Regions from separate parts of the Rhizobium sp. SL42 genome, predicted to be linked through region 1. Evidence: predicted binding sites of a transcription regulator. Region 1 holds the regulator's gene; each other region holds the start of a gene.
The links. The regulator LexA, encoded in region 1, represses DNA repair genes until DNA is damaged. The targets are predictions, from matches to a motif close to TGTTCNNNNTGTGTTCNG.

Region 1 (4,512 bases):
GCGAAAACATCGGCTACCTGCCGCAGGACGTGCAGCTCTTCCCCGGAACCATCAAGGCCAATATTGCCCGGATGCGCTCCGATGCCGATGACGAGCAGATCTACCGCGCCGCCATGCTGGCCGATGTGCACGAAATGATCGCGGGCCTGCCGCATGGCTATGAAACGATGGTGGCTGCCGACGGCTCACCCCTGTCGGGCGGCCAGAAGCAGCGCATTGCACTGGCCCGGGCCTTTTTCGGCGACCCGCATCTGGTGGTTCTCGACGAGCCCAATTCCAACCTCGACAGCGCCGGCGACGTGGCCCTGATGCGCGCGCTTCAGCATGCCAAGGAGCAAAAGATCACCATGATCACCGTGACCCAGCGCCCTGCCCTGCTCAACAGCGTCGACAAGATCCTGCTCTTGGTCAACGGCACCGTCGCCTTGTTCGGCATGCGCATGGATGTGCTGAAGGCATTGCAAGCCCGCGGCATCGACATCGAAGGCGGTTCATTCGGCCATCAACTGCAATAGGAGGCGACGTGCATGGTAGACATCGCCAAAGTCCACGATATCGAGTGGTATTCCGACGTGCCACGGTCGATCAGCAAGCAGACGATTATCGGCCTCGTTCTGATGGCCATCGCCTTCGGCGGGTTCGGCACTTGGGCATCGACCGCGCCGCTTGCCGCTGCGGTCATTGCCCAAGGCAGCTTCGTCGCGACCGGCCAGAACAAGATCCTCCAGCATCTGGAGGGTGGCATTATCGAGCAAATCCTCGTCAGCGAAGGCGATCAGGTGGTCGAAGGACAGGCTCTCGTGCAACTGGACGAGACTGCGGCCCAGGCGAAAAAACGTGAACTGTTCCTACGCCGCATGCGACTGGATGTGACGGCGGCGCGGCTGACCGCGCAGTTCGAGACCGTCGAGAAACTGGATCTTTCCTCGTTGCTGAAAGAACACCGCGGCGATCCCGACGTCTGGGCGATCCTGGTCAGCCAGCAGCTGAATTTCAGGGCGCAGCGGCAAAAGCTCTCCAGCGAGAGCGCCTTGCTGCAACAAAACATCCGGGCACTCGAATTCCGCGAAATTGGCTATACAAGGCAACGCGATGCGTCCATCCGCCAGCTCGAACTGCTGAAGGATGAATATGCCGCAAAGCAGATCCTGCTGGAAAAGGGCGTGGCCCGGGCCAACGAGGTCAAGGCTCTGCTGCGGGCCATCGCCGAGGCGGACGGCCAGATCGGACGGCTTGAGGCGGAAATCGCCGAGACCCAGGCACAACGGACGAAGGGCGAGCAGGAAGTGTTGCGCGCGGAAAGTGCCTATCGCGAAGATGCACTCGAGCGGCTGCAGGCCATTCAGAGCGAGCGCGACATGGTGCGGGAGCAGTTGCGGGAAGCGGCCAATATCCTCGAGCGCGCGACAATCAATGCGCCGGTTTCCGGCACCGTCGTCCGGATCCACTATCACACCAACGGCGGTGTCATCGAAAGCGGCAAGGCAATCCTCGAAATCCTGCCCGCCGGCGTGCCGCTGATCATCGAAGCTCAGATCCCGCGCAACGACATCGACAGCGTCAAGCTGGGCCAGTCGGCCACCATTCGGCTGGTTGCCCTGAACCAGAGAACGACGCCCGTGCTCAAGGGCGATGTCTTCTACCTGTCGGCGGACGCGCTGCAGCAATCCGGCAATACGTCGACCGCCCCGCATGACGTCTATCTCGCCCGGATCAACATTCCACCAACGGAACTGGCACGGGTTCATGGCTTCACGCCGACACCCGGCATGCCGGCCGAAGTGATGATCCAGACCAACGAGCGCACCTTCTTCAACTATATCGCCAGACCGATTACCGACAGCATGTCGCGCGCCTTTTCCGAACAGTGACCCATCAGCGACCGGGGGCTACACCAACCCCGGTCCAATACTTGCGCCACAGGACAGACCGCTGCCGTGAGCCCTGTCCGCACGGACTTATCAACGCACGATGCCATCGACCCGGAACACCGCACCGTCGCTACGATTGAAGACGGTGTCTATGCCGACGGCTTTGGTGCGCCGCGGCCACCCGAGTAAATTGGCATTGGCGATTTTTTTCGCAGTCGGTCAGCAAATCACATGCAAAGTTCACGGAAATTTATCCCCTTGCGGAACACATATGGAACATATAGTGTCTGTTCTGTATTTGTTTCACCAATTGGGGCATCGCATATGCTGACGCGCAAGCAACAGGAACTGCTTCTATTCATCCATGAACGGATGAAGGAATCCGGCGTGCCTCCCTCTTTCGACGAAATGAAGGACGCACTCGATCTGGCGTCGAAATCCGGGATTCACCGGTTGATCACGGCACTGGAGGAGCGCGGCTTCATCCGCCGCCTGCCGAACAGGGCTCGAGCGCTTGAAGTCATCAAGCTGCCGGAAGCCTATACGCCGAGCCTGCAGCCACGGCGCGGCTTTGCGCCCAGCGTGATAGAAGGCAGCCTTGGCAAGACACCGCCGGCACCAGCTGCGCCGAGCAAGTCGTCCCCTGACGGCGGATCCGCATCGGTGAGCGTTCCGGTCATGGGCCGGATCGCCGCAGGTGTTCCAATCTCTGCCATCCAGAACAATACCCATGACATCACCGTACCGGCCGAGATGATCGGCTCGGGCGAGCACTATGCGCTGGAGGTCAAGGGCGATTCGATGATCGATGCCGGCATTCTCGACGGCGACACCGTGATCATCCGCAATGCATCCAACGCCAATCCCGGCGACATCGTCGTGGCCCTGGTTGACGACGAAGAGGCTACGCTGAAGCGCTTTCGCCGGCGTGGGGCATCGATCGCGCTGGAGGCGGCCAATCCGGCCTACGAGACGCGCATTTTCGGGCCAGACCGGGTGAAGATCCAGGGCAAGCTCGTCGGCCTCATCCGCCGCTATCACTGACGGGTCGTGCCGGCGTCTGCTCGTCTTTTCGGTCGCGCCATTTGGCCTGCTCTCCCCCGGTTCCGCTCCATGTTGCCAGACTACTGCTGGGAAAGCAGGTCGGCCGAATGGCTTTCGGCTTGCGAACCGTTTTGCCAATCATACAGGCGGTGACGCGTCCAGGGACGCGACGGACCGGCAAAGGAAGGGACGATCGTCAGCGTGCGGCTGGAGCGATCACGAAGGAAGATTTCGAGGGTTCCGCTACTGCGCAGACTGTCAGCCGAAATCAGCCGCGCGCCGGACCGGCAGTCGTCAAAACCCGGGCGCTGGGAAACGATGACAAGATCGGCTAGATCACAGGCGATGCCCGTCACCTCGTGGCGGTCGAGCGTGATGATGCGCCAACCGTCAAGCACGGCGGCGCAGGCGCTCTTGGTGCAGGTGAAATACCGGTTGCCGGCTGAGGCGAGAAGATCTTCGAGCCGTTGACGGGCCACAGAGATTTCCATTTCCGACAGAGGCGTGCGCCTTGGCCTGTCCGGCGAAACAGCGTCGACTGCAGGACCGGACATTGTCTGTGGCGCAATCGCGGCGGTAACGCCGAGCGCGGGCTGCCATTGATCGAAGATGAAAGCGGGCGGGCGGATGCGGTTGGTGGCGATCCGATCACCCTCCGTCGGCGTTGCTGTCGTGCCCGGCCAGAATCCTACCAACCGCCCGTCTTCACTGACGACCAGATCGGCCCTCGGCTTCTGGTTCGAAAGGGCCGCCGCCAGCAAGGTGACGGCCATCACGACGGTCCCCGCATGACGCAAAGGACTGCGCAAAAGCGTCAACAGCAGAAAACCGGCAACGGTCAGCGGCAGGAGCCAGTCCGGTTGACGCGTGAACGCGTAACCGTCACCCCATCCTGCAATCTCCCGGGCGACAAGCAGGACCCATTCGAGGCCGTAGCCCATGACAATTAGGAATGGGGCGTCGAGCCCGAGCGGCATGAGAATCATCGCAACAAAGCCTGCCGGCATCACAATCAGAGATATCAACGGCATGGCAATCAGATTGGCCTCGAGGCTGTGGGTCGAAAGCCGATGAAAATGGTTGATTGCAAATATCGCCGTCGCCAGTCCGCCGATCAGGGAGGTCGCCAACGTCCCGCCGAAAAAGCGCCCCAAGGTCGCAAGCACGACGTATTTGCGCGCGCGAAAGCGTGGAAGCAGGTGTCTGGGTCTCGATCGCCAGCCAGCGTAACCGGCGATCAGCGCCGCGGTGGCCGCAAACGACATCTGGAAACTGGGGCCCAGCACGGCAGAGGGCTGGACGATCAGGATGATGGTCGCGGCCAGAGCAAGGTTGCGCAGGCTGATCGCGGGACGGTCAACAAGCACAGCCACCAGCATGATCGAAGTCATCAGATAGGCCCTCACTGCCGAGACCTGATAACCGGAAATCAGCACATAGCCGGTTACCGCCAGAAGTGCGCCAGCCGCAGCGATCTTCTTCACCGGATAGGCCTGGGCCAAGACCGGAAACAGGCTGAGGCTGGCGCGCAGGCCGACAAAGAAGATCCCGGCAGCGAGCGCCATATTGAGGCCGGAGATCGCCGTGATATGGGCAA
Region 2 (4,512 bases), 370 kb from region 1:
ATCGTCTGTATGATAGACGGTCACCAGCAGCCGGTTCTTGTCGATGCCGAATTCTTTGGTGATCAGGTTCCAGGCCAGCTCGATGGCATTTTCCTTGAAATAGTCGCCAAAGGAGAAATTGCCGAGCATTTCGAAGAAGGTATGGTGACGGGCGGTATAGCCGACATTGTCCAGGTCGTTATGCTTGCCGCCGGCGCGCACGCATTTCTGCGCGGTTACGGCGCGCGAATAAGGACGCTGTTCCAAACCGGTAAAAACGTTCTTGAACTGCACCATGCCGGCATTGGTGAACATCAATGTCGGGTCGTTGCGCGGCACCAGCGGGCTGGAGGATACGACCTCGTGACCGTTCGTCTTGAAGTAATCGAGAAAAGTCGACCGGATGTCGTTTACACCGCTCATGTCACGCCCTTCATTCAGGCCGCAAGCCGGCCAATTCGCAAAATCAATGGCTTTTATCGTCCGGTATGGTCGCTGTCCAGCCACGCAATAGAAAACCGGCCATGCCTCTTTCGAAACATGGCCGGCCTGAATTCAAATCTGGGACAGCGCGAGACTTAGTCTTCGGCGCTATCGCCATCATTGGCGTCGGGACCACCGTTCTGCAGGAACTTCTCTGCGATCAGACCGGCATTCTGGCGCAGTGCAAGTTCGATTTCCTGCGCAAGCGCCGGATTGTCACGCAGGAACAGCTTGGCATTTTCACGCCCCTGGCCGAGACGTTGGCTATTGTAGGAGAACCAAGCACCCGATTTCTCGACAATGCCGGCCTTGACGCCGAGATCGACGAGCTCACCGGTCTTCGAAACGCCTTCGCCATACATGATGTCGAATTCGACCTGCTTGAACGGAGGTGCCATCTTGTTCTTGACGACCTTGACGCGTGTCTGGTTGCCGACAACCTCTTCACGATCCTTGACCGCGCCGATGCGGCGGATGTCGAGGCGAACCGAGGCATAGAACTTCAGTGCATTGCCGCCGGTGGTCGTTTCCGGCGAACCGAACATCACGCCGATCTTCATGCGGATCTGGTTGATGAAGATCACCATAGTCTTCGACTTGGAAATCGATGCGGTGAGCTTGCGCAACGCCTGGCTCATAAGGCGCGCCTGCAGACCCGGAAGACTGTCGCCCATCTCGCCTTCGATTTCGGCGCGCGGAGTTAGTGCCGCGACAGAGTCGACAACCAGTACATCGACAGCGCCGGAGCGCACCAAAGTGTCGGTGATTTCGAGCGCCTGCTCGCCGGTATCCGGCTGCGAGATCAGCAGGTTCTGCAGATCGACACCCAGCTTGCGGGCATAGACCGGATCCAGTGCGTGCTCGGCATCGACGAAGGCGCAGATACCGCCCTTTTTCTGCGCTTCGGCAATCGTCTGCAGCGCAAGCGTCGTCTTGCCCGAGCTTTCCGGTCCATAGATTTCAATGATTCGGCCCTTCGGCAGACCACCGATACCGAGCGCAATATCGAGGCTGAGCGATCCCGTCGAGACAGTCTCGACTTCGACCACACTCTCGTTCGCGCCGAGCTTCATGATCGAGCCCTTGCCGAACGAACGTTCGATCTGCGAGAGCGCCGCTTCCAATGCCTTGCTTTTATCCACCGATTTGTCCTCTACCAACCGCAAAGAATTCTGTGCCATTTGATCCACCTTTAGGTTATTGAGGCCGCATAGGCAATGAAGCCGCCGATGGACTGTATGTACTTCTTTTGTTCCACCTTTGCAAGCGCCATTCAAGCCATTGAGAGAAAACGGCTTTTTCAACCATGTTCGACAAATGTTCCGCACCTTGGAAAAGCTTTTGCAAACAGTGTCTTACATTGCGAAATTGAAGTTTTTATGTCCTTGCGATTCGGATCATCCGTGTGAGAAAGTGCCGTGCATGAGCTTTGATATTCTGGCCATCGGCGGCGCCCATATCGATCGCCGCGGACGTCTGTTCGGGGAAACGAAACCAGGCTCCAGCAATCCCGGCCAATGGTTCGAGGAGGCGGGTGGCGGCGTGTTCAATGCCGCCAGCAATCTTTCACGGCTCGGACACCGTGTTCGCCTTGTTGCACCCCGTGGCGGCGACGCGGCGGGCCAGACGGTGGCGGATGCCGCAGAGCGCGCCGGCCTCGACGACTGCCCGGTGGTCTTTCTCGATCGCGCCACGCCAAGCTACACCGCCATCCTCGAGCGCGACGGCAATCTGGTCATCGCCCTTGCCGACATGGCACTGTACGACATGTTCAGCGCGCGCCGGCTGCGGGCCCGTTCCACACGCGACAGCCTCGACATTGCACGCCATGTCCTGTGTGACGCCAACCTGCCGGGGCCAACAATCGCAGCCCTGGCCGATGAGGCAACCCAGCGCGGCATCGGCCTGTCAGCCATCGCCATATCCCCGGCAAAGGTCCTTCGCCTCAGGGAGGCCCTGCCACGGATCGACCACCTATTCCTCAACGTCGCCGAAGCCGAAAGCCTGACTGGAAAGACGGCAGTACAACCGGAGGACTGGCCATCGCTTCTCCGTCTGGCCGGCCTGCGCGGTGGCAGCGTCACCAGTGGCGGGCGCATTGCGATTGCATTTGATGAGACATCGGCGGCGGCCATCGAACCCGCACCGGTGACCCAGATTGCCGACGTCACCGGCGCCGGCGACGCCTTCGCCGCCGGTTTCCTGAACGCCCGGCTGGCCGGCGGCGACCTTTGCGGCGCACTTCGTCAGGCAACCGCGACCGCCTCGATTACCCTTGCCTCCCTGCATGCAACTGAAGAAAACCTCACGCCCCAGCGGCTGGAAACACAGTTGGCTCTTGTCCCACGGGCCCGTTTCCTGCCATGACGGGCAAAACCATCTGGAAGCTCAAATGAACCGTTCCATCTCCCCCCTCCTGCCCATTGCCTATTCCAGCGAAGTCAGCGCCGCCAAGCAGCGTGGCGCGCCGATCGTGGCGCTCGAATCGACCATCATCACCCACGGCATGCCTTACCCTGGCAATCTCGACATGGCGAAGAGCGTCGAAACGATCATCCGCCAGCAGGGCGCAGTGCCGGCGACCATTGCCGTGATGAATGGCGTGCTGCATATCGGCCTCGAGCCTTCGCAATTGGAAGCGCTGGCCCAGATGAACAACGTGATGAAACTGTCGCGCGCCGACCTAGCCTTTGCGCTCGCCGAGCGCCGCAATGGCGCCACCACGGTCGCGGCAACGATGATCGCCGCCTATCGTTCCGGCATCCATGTCTTTGCAACAGGCGGCATCGGCGGCGTGCATCGTGGCGCTGAAGAAAGCTTCGACATTTCCGCCGACCTTGAAGAACTGGCACGGACGGCGGTCATTGTTGTATCTGCCGGTCCGAAGGCCATTCTCGATATTCCCAAAACCCTTGAAGTGCTTGAAACCCGTGGCGTGCCGGTCGTCACCTATGACAGCGAGGATTTCCCGGCTTTCTGGTCGCGCAGTTCCGGCCTCAAGAGCGTCCTCAATCTGACAAGCCCTGCAGCGATCGCCAACTTCCAGAAGCTGCGCGAACAGCTTGGCATCGATGGCGGCATGCTGATCGCCAACCCCGTTCCCGAAGCAGACGAGATCCCGCGCGAGGAAATGGAAATCTACATCAGCCGCGCGCTGGCCAATGCCGAACGGGACGAGATCGCCGGAAAGCAGGTCACCCCGTACCTGCTCGACAATCTCTTTCATCTCACGGAAGGCCGCAGCCTGAAGACCAATATCGCGCTGGTCGAAAACAATGCTCGTCTGGCCGCGGAAATCGCAGTCGCAATGAACGGCTGATACCGTCGCCGTAGCCAAGAAGCAAAAAATCCGCGCTGTCGCCAGCGCGGATTTTTTAGGTCCGATATCCCAGGATCTCAGCCCTGGCCGTCAAGCATCTCACGAACGGCCACCGCCAGCTGCTTCAGCGAGAAGGGCTTGGGCAGGAAACCGAATTTGGCATCCGCGGGTAGATTGCGCGCAAACGCGTCCTCGGCATAGCCGGATACGAAGATGAACTTCATGTCGGGATAGGTCTTTCTGAGTTCGCTCAGCAGCGTCGGCCCGTCCATTTCCGGCATGACGACGTCGGACACGACAATGTCCACAGCGCCGCCCAGTTCTTCCAGGATCTCCAGCGCCTCCACGCCTGATCCCGCCTCATGCACGGTATAGCCGCGCGTTTCCAGCATGCGCTTGCCACCGCGCCGCACCGCCTCCTCGTCCTCGACGAGAAGCACGACGGCCGACTTTCCGGTCAGATCGCGGTTCTCGGTGGACGAATCGCTGCTCGCAGCCGAAGCAACGTTCGCAGCAGGATCCGGCGCACCGGCCACGTGTTCTATCACCGGCTGGATCTCGGGGATGTGCCGCGGCAGGAAAATGCGGAACGTGGTGCCCTTGCCGACTTCCGATTCCGGATAGATGTAGCCGCCAGACTGCTTGACGATGCCATAAACCATGGCAAGACCGAGACCGGTGCCCTTGCCCACTTCCTTGGTCGTGAAGAAAGGCTCGAAGATCTTGTCCAT
Region 3 (4,512 bases), 960 kb from region 1:
GGAAAAATCATACGACATCGGACCACTCGGCGATCGATTGACGCCGCGCAAGAGCTTTGCCATCTGGAAGGAGACGGTCCATCGCCAGGCGGAGCCGTGGAGCGAATCCGACATCGAAATCGCCGAAGCCGTGCGCTCGGCCACCGTCGAAATCGTGCTGCGCCACAGCGAGATGATGGAGGAAGAACGCAGCAAGGCCGATGTCCGCCAGCGCATGCTGAATGAGGAACTGAACCATCGGGTCAAGAATATCCTCGCCGTGATCAAGTCTCTCATCGTTGCGCCGACAAAGGATGCGCGCCCGATCGAGGACTATATCGGCTCGCTGCGTGGCCGCATTCATGCCCTCTCCCATGCCCACGACCAGTTGACCCGAGGCGGCGGCGGCGGCGGACTGAGCAACCTTCTGGAGACGGAACTGCTGCCCTATCGCGCCGGCAACACGAAATTTTCGCTGCTTGGTCCATCGGTGACGCTGGATGCCAGGGCCCACGCAGTCGCGGCGCTGGTCATTCATGAACTCTGCACCAACGCCGCCAAATATGGCGCCCTGTCCACGCCCGGCGGCAGCCTCACCGTCCAGTGGCAGAGCGAGGAAAACGGTGATTGCCTGATAACCTGGGACGAGGATGGCGGGCCGACTGTCGGCATGCCGAGCCGCAAGGGTTTTGGCACAGCCTTGATTGAGCGCAGCATTCCTTATGATCTGGGTGGCAGCAGCCGTGTTGACTATCGTTCGACCGGCCTGTTTGCCGAATTCCGCCTGCCCGGGCGTTTCTTATCTTGGGAAGAAGTGGAACCGCAGATGGACAGCCAGATGTTGCAATCGACACCTGCCAGTGCCGCGCCCGTGCTCGACTCCTCGCTGCGCATCCTTCTTGTCGAGGACCAGGTGCTGATCGCCATGGACGCCGAGATGATGCTGGCCGATGCCGGCCTGGAAAACGTCGTCACCGCGAGTTCGAGCGCCGATGCTCTGAATCGCTTGAAAAACTTCACACCGGGGATTGCCATTCTCGACATCAACCTCGGCCGCGACACCTCGGTGCCGGTTGCCGAAGAGCTGGCGCGCCGCAATATCCCCTTTGTCTTCGCCACCGGCTATGATGACCGCTCCATCGTTCCGGAAAATTTCGCCGACGTGCCCGTCGTGCGCAAACCGTATGACAGCGTTGCCTTGGTGGCCGCACTCTCCGCACGCCTGCAGGACCGTATCAACTGAGGGCTACTGGCCGCGCAACCGAGATACAAGAAAGCCGGATCCCTTGCGGGATCCGGCTTTCTTGTATCGATCTTTGGCAGATGGCGCTTATGCCAGGTAGCCTGAAATGTAGGGCCAGACTTCGATCATGCCGTGATAGATCATCGTGACGGTGACGTAGACGATGACACCGAGACCGACATAGGCAATCCAGCGATGCTTGTGCAGCAGCTTGGCCACGAAATTCGCCGCAAGGCCCATCAGCGCGATCGACAGGACAAGGCCGATCGCCAGAATCGAGGTGTGTTCCTTGGCAGCGCCGGCAACCGCCAGCACGTTGTCGAGCGACATCGACACATCGGCGATCACGATCTGGATTGCCGCCTGCATAAAGGTCTTGTCGGTGTTCAGCTCGACATCGTCGGTTTCGCCTTCGTGATGCGGCACATGTGCCGCCGCGCGAAGCTCCACCCACATCTTCCAGCACACCCAGGCCAGAAGCACGCCACCGAGCAATTGCAGGCCGACAATATTGAGAAGGTAGGCCGTGCCCAACGCAAAACCGATGCGCATGACCGTCGCGGCGATGATGCCGACGAGGATCGCCTTGTTGCGCTGGTGAGCCGGGAGACCGGCAGCAGCCAGACCGATGACGATCGCATTGTCACCCGCCAGAACCAGATCGATTGCGACGACCTGGAACATTGCCGCAAGACCTGCGGCGGTAAAGATTTCCATCATGATATTGGTTCGTCCCCACGTTCCTGATGTCGGCATCACATACAGCATGGCCGCGTGAATGAAAGATCGAAAATGCCAACAGGGGGCTGCTTCTTCACCATTCACAACGGTTCCGAAGCCATTTCGATTGCTGGCGACACGTACATTCGCTTCTACATCTTGAAACACGCAGCTTGCCCCGCTATGTTCTCTTTATGTTCCACCATAGGAGGGCAGCAATGAGGGAGTTGGAACAATTTATCATCGAGGCAAAGGCTGCCTGCTATGCCGGTGGCGGGAGCCATGCGCGAGTGCCCTGCCGCACGCGCTCGCATGACATTCTCCATGAGCGGAACGAATTCCGCTACATGGACAGCTATTTCGGCGGCACCGACTTTCTCGGCCAGGAAGTCGTCTGGATCGACGACGAACCGGTTTGGGCAATGAATTACTACGGCCGCATCACGGAACCCATGCTTCTCTGCTCGACGCGCGCCGGCACCATCATCAAATCTGCGCTAACCGCTCTTTATCGGGAGGGCCGGTTCCTTGGCGGATTCTCCTTCCAGCACGCGGACGGGGAATACATAGATGAAAGCGTCGGCGACCACCGCGGCTTCCGCGGCATCGAGCGCATCCTGGTCAACGACCGCCTCGCCTATCAACTGGATTATCAGGGTGGCATCATCAAGCCGTGAAACCCGTCTTTGCTCCATAGCGTCTGCGAACCGCCCTTGCTATTCCAGCCATTCCCGTGAAAATGCCCAAACGACAGCCAACCTACAAAAGGCGCTAGAATTTAGGCATGCCGGCACGCCAACGCATCATCCCCGTCCGCCGCGAATACAATCGTTGGGTGGCCAACCAGACGCTTGAAGACTATGCGCTTCGCTTTACCGCCAAGAGCGCGCGGCAATTCTCCTCCAGCCGGATTTCCCAGACGGCGATCGGGGCCATTTCCTTCCTCGCACTGGAGGCCATCGGCGGCACGATCACGCTCGCCTATGGCACCACCAACGCCTTTTTTGCCATTGTCGTCGCCGCGATCCTGATGCTGCTCGTCGGCGTGCCGATCAGCCGTTATGCGATCCGCCACGGCGTCGACATCGACCTGCTCACCCGCGGCGCAGGCTTCGGCTATATCGGCTCGACCATCACCTCGCTGATCTATGCCAGCTTCACCTTCATGCTCTTCGCCATCGAGGCATCGATCATGACCGGCGCGCTGCAGCTCGCCTTTGGCGTACCGCTCTGGCTCGGCTACATCATATCCGCCGTCGTTGTCCTGCCCCTTGTCACCTATGGCATCCGGCTGATCTCGAAATTCCAGCTGATCACCCAGCCGATCTGGATCGTGCTCAACATCCTGCCCTTCATCTTCATCGCCTTCCTAGACTGGGAAAAGATCGACCTCTGGCGCGCCTTCGCCGGCATCAATCACTCCAATGCCGGCATGGGCCAGACAGCCCCTTTCGATCTGGTCGAATTCGGCGCGGCCTCCGCCGTCATCCTGGCCCTGATGCCGCAGATCGGCGAACAGGTCGACTTCCTCCGCTTCCTGCCGCCGGAAGGTGCGCGCAAGCTGCACCACAGGATCGCGATCTTCCTCGCCGGCTCCGGCTGGGTGGTGCTCGGCGTGCCCAAGCTGCTCGCCGGCTCCTTCCTTGCCGTTCTGACGCTTGCAACCGGCGTGCCGGTCGGCGAGGCCGCCGATCCCTCGCAGATGTATCTCGCCGCCTTCGGCTACATGATCCCCAACGAGACCGCCGCCATGCTGCTGATGGCCGGTTTCGTGGTCATCTCGCAGCTGAAGATCAACGTGATGAACGCCTATGCCGGCTCGCTGGCCTGGTCAAACTTCTTCTCCCGCCTGACCCACAGCCATCCCGGTCGCGTCGTCTGGCTGGTGTTCAACGTGGCCATCGCCCTCCTGCTGATGGAACTCGGCATCTACGAACTGCTCGAAGAAACGCTCGGCATCTTCTCGATCATCGCCATGAGCTGGCTCTGCACCATCTCGGCCGATCTCTTCGTCAACAAACGGCTTGGCCTATCGCCGCCGGGCATCGAGTTCAAGCGCGCCCATCTCTACGACATCAACCCTGTCGGCTGCGGCACGATGTTCATGTCGGCGACCATCGCGCTCGCTGCCCATTTCGGCGCGTTCGGCTCGTTGCTCGCTTCGCTCTCGACCTTCGTCACCCTGATCGCCTTCCTCATCTCGCCGCTGATCGCCTGGTGGAGCGATGGAAAATTCTACCTGGCCCGCAAACCGCGCCAGAGCTGGAAGAACCTGACCGGCATCACCTGCTCGATCTGCGAGCATCCGTTCGAGCCGGAGGACATGGCCTGGTGCCCGGCCTACGCGGCGCCGATCTGTTCGCTCTGCTGCACGCTCGACAGCCGCTGCCACGACATGTGCAAGCCTCACGCGAGGATCAACGCCCAGGCCGCAGCCGTTGCCCGCACCTTCCTGCCCGAGGTCCTGCTCCAGCGTTTTTCAACCCGGCTTGGCCGCTATGCCTTGACCGCGGTCCTGTCGATCTCGCTGATCGGTGCGATCCTCGCGCTGATCGCCCACCAGGTGAATG

Region 2: recA (recombinase RecA) is a predicted target of LexA. The motif match lies at 1,770-1,787, and genes of this name have one in related genera.
Region 3: IM739_RS16710 (DUF5680 domain-containing protein) is a predicted target of LexA. The motif match lies at 2,127-2,144, and genes of this name have one in related genera.

What each region holds. Positions count from the first base shown of each region.
Region 1 is NZ_CP063397.1:2,573,156-2,577,667, reverse strand. Features, by position in the region: gene IM739_RS12215 (type I secretion system permease/ATPase) at 1-515, shown strand, start outside; gene IM739_RS12210 (HlyD family type I secretion periplasmic adaptor subunit) at 528-1,871, shown strand; gene lexA (transcriptional repressor LexA) at 2,196-2,915, shown strand; gene IM739_RS12200 (ComEC/Rec2 family competence protein) at 2,996-4,512, opposite strand, start outside.
Region 2 is NZ_CP063397.1:2,943,710-2,948,221, forward strand. Features, by position in the region: gene alaS (alanine--tRNA ligase) at 1-402, opposite strand, end outside; gene recA (recombinase RecA) at 558-1,643, opposite strand; gene IM739_RS13975 (carbohydrate kinase family protein) at 1,885-2,829, shown strand; gene IM739_RS13980 (pseudouridine-5'-phosphate glycosidase) at 2,855-3,781, shown strand; gene cckA (cell cycle histidine kinase CckA) at 3,859-4,512, opposite strand, start outside.
Region 3 is NZ_CP063397.1:3,534,622-3,539,133, forward strand. Features, by position in the region: gene IM739_RS16700 (HWE histidine kinase domain-containing protein) at 1-1,222, shown strand, start outside; gene IM739_RS16705 (TerC family protein) at 1,310-1,939, opposite strand; gene IM739_RS16710 (DUF5680 domain-containing protein) at 2,161-2,619, shown strand; gene IM739_RS16715 (hybrid sensor histidine kinase/response regulator) at 2,727-4,512, shown strand, end outside.